DNA from 3 places in the Arthrobacter sp. D3-18 genome. Region 2 is predicted to be linked to each of the others. Evidence: riboswitches for the same ligand, from Rfam matches in the RefSeq annotation. Region 2 holds a riboswitch; each other region holds the start of a gene.
The links. A riboswitch is a leader RNA that binds a small molecule or an ion and turns the genes downstream of it on or off. The one in region 2 is predicted to bind S-adenosylmethionine.
Positions count from the first base shown of each region.

Region 1: another riboswitch for S-adenosylmethionine. It lies ahead of metX (homoserine O-acetyltransferase MetX); the one in region 2 lies ahead of M1D89_RS17975 (hypothetical protein).
Region 3: another riboswitch for S-adenosylmethionine. It lies ahead of M1D89_RS10265 (aminotransferase class V-fold PLP-dependent enzyme); the one in region 2 lies ahead of M1D89_RS17975 (hypothetical protein).

Region 1 covers NZ_CP096440.1:2,999,723-3,001,980, reverse strand. Annotated here, with positions in the region: gene M1D89_RS16025 (bifunctional o-acetylhomoserine/o-acetylserine sulfhydrylase) at 1-1,109, shown strand, start outside; SAM riboswitch class IV at 1,272-1,388, shown strand; gene metX (homoserine O-acetyltransferase MetX) at 1,404-2,258, shown strand, end outside.
Region 2 covers NZ_CP096440.1:3,453,178-3,455,435, reverse strand. Annotated here, with positions in the region: gene M1D89_RS17985 (VIT1/CCC1 transporter family protein) at 1-189, opposite strand, end outside; gene M1D89_RS17980 (hypothetical protein) at 445-636, shown strand; gene M1D89_RS17975 (hypothetical protein) at 633-944, opposite strand; SAM riboswitch class IV at 961-1,080, opposite strand; gene M1D89_RS17970 (sodium:solute symporter family protein) at 1,474-2,258, opposite strand, start outside.
Region 3 covers NZ_CP096440.1:1,750,898-1,753,155, forward strand. Annotated here, with positions in the region: gene M1D89_RS10265 (aminotransferase class V-fold PLP-dependent enzyme) at 1-1,040, opposite strand, end outside; SAM riboswitch class IV at 1,073-1,186, opposite strand; gene hisN (histidinol-phosphatase) at 1,367-2,179, opposite strand; gene rsgA (ribosome small subunit-dependent GTPase A) at 2,236-2,258, opposite strand, start outside.

The sequences.
Region 1 (2,258 bases), 450 kb from region 2:
GGGTCGCGAGCCTTGAGGGTGGACTGGGTGCCCTCTTGCTCAGCTCCGGACAAGCTGCGGAGACGTTCGCCATCCTGAATATCGCCGAGGCAGGCGACCACATCGTAGCGAGCCCCAGCCTGTACGGCGGCACGTACAATTTGCTGGCGCACACGCTGAAGAAGTTCGGCATTTCGGTCACGTTCGTGGAGGACCCGGACAACCTGGACCAGTGGCGGGACGCCGTCCAGCCGAACACCAAGCTGTTCTTCGGTGAGGTGGTGTCCAACCCCCGGCAGGACGTGCTGGACATCGAAGGCATCGCCCGCACCGCCCACGAGGCCGGCGTGCCCCTCATCGTCGACAACACCCTGTCCACGCCCTACCTGATCCGTCCCATCGAGTGGGGAGCGGACATCGTGGTCCACTCCGCAACCAAGTACCTCGGTGGTCATGGTTCCGCAATCGCCGGTGTGATTGTGGACTCCGGCAACTTTGACTTCGGCAAGGACCCGGAGCGCTTCCCTGGCTTCAATACCCCTGACCCCAGCTACAACGGCCTGGTCTACGCCCGGGACCTGGGCAAGGACGGTGCACTGGGCGCCAACCTCTCCTACATCCTCAAGGCACGCGTGCAGTTGCTTCGGGATCTCGGCTCTGCCGTGTCCCCGTTCAACGCCTTCCTCATTGCCCAGGGCCTGGAGACCTTGAGCCTGCGCGTGGAACGCCACGTTGCCAACGCCACCAAGGTGGCCGAATGGCTGGAAAACCACGACGACGTCGAATCGGTCGCCTATGCGGGCTTGCCGTCCAGCCCGTGGTATGACCGAGGCCGGAAGTACGGTCCCAAGGGCACGGGTGCCATCGTGGCCTTCAACATCAAGGGCGGCGTAGAAGCGGGCAAGCGCTTCGTGGACGGCCTGGAGCTGCACTCGCACGTTGCCAACATCGGTGATGTCCGCTCGCTGGTCATCCACCCGGCGTCGACTACCCACAGCCAATTGACGGTGGAACAGCAGGTGGCTGCCGGCGTCAACCCTGGCCTCGTGCGCTTGTCCGTGGGCATCGAGCATGTCGATGACATCATCGCCGACCTCGAAGCCGGCTTCCGGGCTGCCAAGGGCGCCTAACGCCGCGACCCAAAGTATCAGCCCGACTGCCGCCCGCGTCGACGATTATTCGCCGGGCGGCAGTTACGGGTGCTCGTTCGTGAACGAAGTCACCCCAAACCGTCACACTGTTGTCACATTCTTCGCCAGAACCGCCCTGCATTTCCTAGACTCTTCGTATTAGGTCATGAGTGCCAGCACACAGCCCCGGCTTGCTGGCCGGCAACCCTCCTCCGCGGTGGGGTGCCCCGGGTGAAGACCTGGCCTGTTCGCACGCAAGGCGACGGGCAAGCGCGAGGTTAAGGTGTCAAAGGAATGACCATTACTGCTACAGCCCTTCCAAAATCCGGAGAAGAAGACGGAACCGTCAAGTACGCCGGTATCGGGCCGTTGGAACTTGAAGCCGGCGGATTCCTCCCCGACGTCGTCCTCGCGTATGAGACCTGGGGACAACTGAACGCCGATGCCTCCAATGCCGTGCTTATCCAGCACGCGCTGACGGGCAGCACTCACGTAGCCCGTGGAGCCACCGACGAGGAAGGTTGGTGGGAGCAACTGGTTGGGCCGGGTGCCACCATCGACACCAACAAGTTCTTCGTCATCTCCATCAACATCGTGGGCGGTTGTTATGGCAGTACCGGCCCATCATCGGAAGCACCGGACGGACGTCCTTGGGGCTCACGTTTCCCGTTGGTCACGCTGCGCGACAGCACGGAGGCTGAGGCACGCCTCGCCGATGCCTTGGGAATTGATGCCTGGCACGCCGTTTTGGGGGGTTCAATGGGAGGTGCCAGGGCCCTTGAATGGGCTGTTACGTTCCCTGACAGGGTCAAACGCTGCGCCGTAATCTCGGTGGGCGCCTACAGCACGGCCGAGCAGATCGCCTTCGCGCAGGCCCAAACCTTGGCCATCCGGCAGGACCCGAACTTCAAAAACGGCGACTATTACGGCGGCACTGCACCTGAACATGGTTTGGCACTGGCCCGACGCATCGCCCACATCACTTACCGCTCAGCCTTGGAGCTGGATTTCCGCTTTGGCAGGGAAGCCCAGCACCAGGAGACACCACTCGCCGCCGCAGTGTTGGGGGAGCGTGGCCGCTACCAGGTGGAAAGCTACTTGGACCACCAGGGAACAAAGCTGGTCCGCCGTTTTGATGCCAACAGCTAC
Region 2 (2,258 bases):
GCCGTCGCGTCGCTGCGCCAGTTCGCGGTAGACGGCGGCCTCGGCACGCTCATCGGCCAGGTACTGGCGCCACCGGCGGATGTCCGCATGCGAGGGCGTCGCTGGCTGAGTCGCGGCGTTTTCGGCGGCTGCTGATTCGGGGGTTGGGTCCGGAGCGGAGCTCGACGAACTATGGGATTCCTGGTGCATCTGCACTTTGTCTCCTGTGCTTGGTGGGGTAGTTGCGGCCCCATTGCACGCCCCACACTACCGCTTATCCGCGCGGATTTTTGGCTGGTATTCCGTAACTGGAATGTTCGGTGCACCGTAATTTCCTTGACCCTCGCCTGTGCCGGTGCTCAGATGGAAGGACAGGGGTGGGACCCTCCCGCCACTGGATTCCTGCATTCGGGTCAACGGGCTGAAGCGCCCACCAGAACAGGCCCAAGAGACGGAGGTTGCACCATGAACACCACCGAATCACACGCCAACTACCCGGAACGGACAACCATTGAGTCCGACCCGGCCTACGACTACGCCGAAGACCAGGAAGTGGACGAGCCCTGGGTGGAGGAAGTCGACGTCCCCGAGGACGACGAACGCGTTGTCCCCCTTGACGAAACCGAAGAGTTCCGCGAGGAAGACGAGGAAATCTAAGCCTGTTCCTCGTGCCTCAGTGTGAAGTGACGTTGGAGGCCCGCCCGTTTGCCGACGGCGGCAACAGTCACCGTTAGGGTCTTGGACGACTCACACCAGCTCGTCGGCCGGACGGCTTGCGCCAACGCCTGCGCGATAAGTTGCGGTTGGGCATGTCTGAACTGCTCGGTTCCAGCCTTGGCAGTGATGGTCACCGTGCCCAGGAAGAGGTCGACGGCGGGAATCACCGCCACTGTTCGTGTGGCGGTTTTGGCGAGGGTGCGCGCTGACGTTGTGTTTACCTGAGTGGTATCGCCTTGGTACGGCAAGGGACTGCTCCTTGGGGGAGTGCTCTTGCCCGCTCGGTTGTCTCTGGTCCGGGACGGGCCGCTTCCTCATCCGAACCACCCGTGAACATGGGGTTGGTGTGTGGCCAGTCGGAGCTTGGCACCACATCTCTTGAAGCTGGGACCACCCTATCCCATAGCTGTCCGGGCCCCGTTGGGGGGTGTGGTGTGTTGTTGTGGGGCCTGCTGTGTTGCGGGGCCTGCTGTGTTGCGGGGCCTGCTGTGCGCGCTTTGGGGTGGTTTTGGTGTGTAGAGCGGGCCTTCCAACTGGTGGGGTGTGTTGCGGGGCCCGGTGTGCGCGCTTTGGGGTGGTTTTGGTGTGTAGAGCGGGCCTTCCAACGGAGGGTGTGCGTTGTGGGGCCTGCTTTGCGCGCTTTGGGGTGGTTTTGGTGTGTAGAGCGGGCCTTCCAACGCATGCTTCCCGGACATAACGCAACGGCGGCGCCGCCCCGAAAAGGGGAGGCGCCGCCGTCGAACCTTACTTGTTTCCTGAACCTTGCTTAGTGCCAGCCTAGGAAGCGGGGGTGGTGAGCTCTTCCTCGGCCACTCGGGTGCCGGCAACGCGGTCCGTCCAAGCCTTCATGACTGCCGGATCCGTGGGCTTGCTCGCCAAGGAGACCACAACGTACACCAAAGCCGAGGCAATCAAACCGAAGTAGATGGGTTCGTTGGCGTAGATGCCATCGAGGGGAACTTCGGCGTTGATCTCAAGGATGATCATGGTTCCGAGGGTTATCACTGATCCTGCCGCCATGGACCATGCAGCCGCGATGCCTGTTCCACGCTTCCAGACCAAGCCGCCGATGATGGCTACGAGGAGGCCACCAACCAGGATGTCGTAGGCAATGGTCAGTGCGGCCACCACATCCTTGGTGGAGATGGCGATGATGATTGCAACGATACCCAGTCCGAGGACCCAGTAACGGTTGGCCTTGACGTCGTGCTCAGGGTTGTCGGAGTCGGAGGTGTCTACCTTCTTGCCGAACCAGCTGGCAACGAAAGGCATAACGTCTGCGCGGGCAACTGTTGCTGCAGCAATCAGTGCGCCTGACGCCGTGGACATCATGGCGGCCACAGCTGCCGCAAGCACCAAGCCGCCGATGCCGATGGGCAGGAGCCGGGTAGCGACCTCTGCGTAGACGTCGTCCTTGGCAGCGATTTCGACGCCGGAGAGGGCCACGCTGGCGGCCATGCCGATGAGGGCGCCTGCGAAGCCGTAGAGGATGCAGTAGACGCCAGCGGTAGCGCCGCCCCAACGGGCAACCGTGGGGGTCTTGGCGGTGAACACGCGCTGCC
Region 3 (2,258 bases), 1.7 Mb from region 2:
AAGATCTTGTGGACTGTCACGCCATCGATGGCTTCCAGGCCCTTCACCAGGTACGAGCGGATGGCGGACTCGTGGGCGTGCCACGCGTCCTGGTCCAGCCCTGCGAGGACTTGGGTGGCGCGAGCAAGTGTCGCCGCGCCCAGCACGTTGGGGGAGCCGCCCTCGTGGCGCGCCGGGCCCGTGGCCCAGCTGACTGAGTCCAGGCGCGCTTCACGTACCGCGCCGCCTCCGGCAAGGTGCGGTATGCCGGCGTCGAGCCAGTCCGGGCGACCCACCACGACGCCCGCGCCGAAGGGGGCATAGAGCTTGTGTCCCGAGAAGACGATGTAGTCGACGTCCGTCTCGGTGATGTTGATCCGGCGGTGCGGTGCGAGCTGCGCAGCGTCCACCACGATCCGTGCGCCGTATTCGTGGGCAAGCGAAGCAAGACGGGCGATGGGCAGAATCTCCCCCGTCACGTTCGAGGCGCCGGTAACAGCCAGCAGGCTAACCCCGCCTTGGGCAAGTTCGGCCTCGAGCTTTTCCACCGTTTCGGCCAGGGTTGGTGCGGCGACGACGCTGCGGTGGGGGACTCCTTGCCACGGAAGCAAGTTGGCGTGGTGCTCGATGTCCAAGTACAGGACCTGGCCGGCGAATTCGCCGTCCACCTGCGGGAGGCATCCGGCCAGGAGGTTCAAGGAGTCCGTGGTGTTCCGTGTGAAGATCACTGAGTCATCAGCCCGCCCGCCGACGAAATCACGGACGATGTTCCGCGAGTTCTCGTACACCGACGTGCTGATTTGGGAGGCATACCCGGCACCACGGTGAACGCTGGCGTAGTAGGGCAGGACCTCGTTGAGGTAGGCCGAAACTATGGTCAAGGCGGGAGCCGAGGCGCCGTAGTCCAAGTTTGCGTAGCGCACGTGGCCACCCTGAATCAGCGGAGCCTGCAGCTCAGCGCCAGTGACCGCGGCAAGCGGACGCGCAGCGGTGGTCGTCTCTGCTGCGGATTCTTCAACAAAGGACGGAATGGTGTTGGGGTTGAACGTGACAGTGCTCATGGAACCTCACTCAAGAGGGACCCCCATAGGGAGATCCGCGCTTGCCGCATCCGTTCCGGACCGGCCGGGTCGTCACCCGGGGCACCCCACCGCGAATGGAGGGTTGCCGGCCAGCAAACCGGGGTTTAGCGCTGGCACTCGTGACCTGTAAAAAAGGCTAAGGCACGTCCGGGGACGCTTCCAAAGCCGCTGCCTTTTGTTAAGCCCTTTGTTACGTCGAATGCGAAATCCCTTCTTCGCCGAATAAAAAACGGCGGAGACCACCAAAAGGGGTCATCCGCCGTTGAATATTCCGCCCTCCGCTTGGCTGGCGAGGCATGGACATCTCAGAGAAGGTCGTCCAGTCCGGGATTTAGCCGCTTGAGGACCTCGGAGTGCAGGATCGAGTTGGTGGCCAGGGCGTTACCGCCAAACGGACCATCTTCTCCTTCCAAGGAAGTAAAACGGCCGCCTGCCTCGGTGACGATCGGGACGAGTGCTGCCATATCGTACAGGTTCAGTTCAGGCTCGCAGGCGATATCCACTGCACCCTCGGCTACGAGGCAATACGACCAGAAATCACCATAGGCGCGGGTCCGCCAGATGTCTTCCGTCAGCCCCAGAAATTCATCCAGGTTGCCGCGTTCCTTCCACCCCGAAAGGCTGGAATATGACATGGAGGCGTCGGCCAGGCGGGAAACGTTGGACACCTTGAGCCGCGTTGCCGAGGCCAGGGAGCGGCCCATGTAGGCGCCCATGTCCTTGGCTGCCCACCATCGCTTGCCCAGCGCAGGCGCACTCACTACGCCCACCACAGGTTCCCCTTCATCCACGAGGGCGATCAACGTTGCCCATACCGGGACGCCGCGGACAAAGTTCTTGGTTCCGTCGATGGGGTCGATGATCCAGCGACGTGAACCGTGACCGCTGCTGCCGAACTCCTCGCCGAGGACCGCGTCCCGCGGACGTGAGCGGGAAAGTTGACCGCGGATTGCTTCCTCAGCGGCCTTGTCAGCGTCAGTGACAGGTGTGAGGTCGGGCTTGGTTTCGATCTGCAGGTCCAGTGCCTTGAAGCGATCCATGGTCTGGGCATCGACTGAATCGGCGAGGACGTGGGCCAGGCGCAGGTCATCATTGTAGGTGGAAACGGGATGGGTCATGCCACCAAACTATCCTGAATCATTCGCTGTATTGGGGACGTGAAGCAGACAACGAATCAGTTGACGGTGCCCAGTTCCT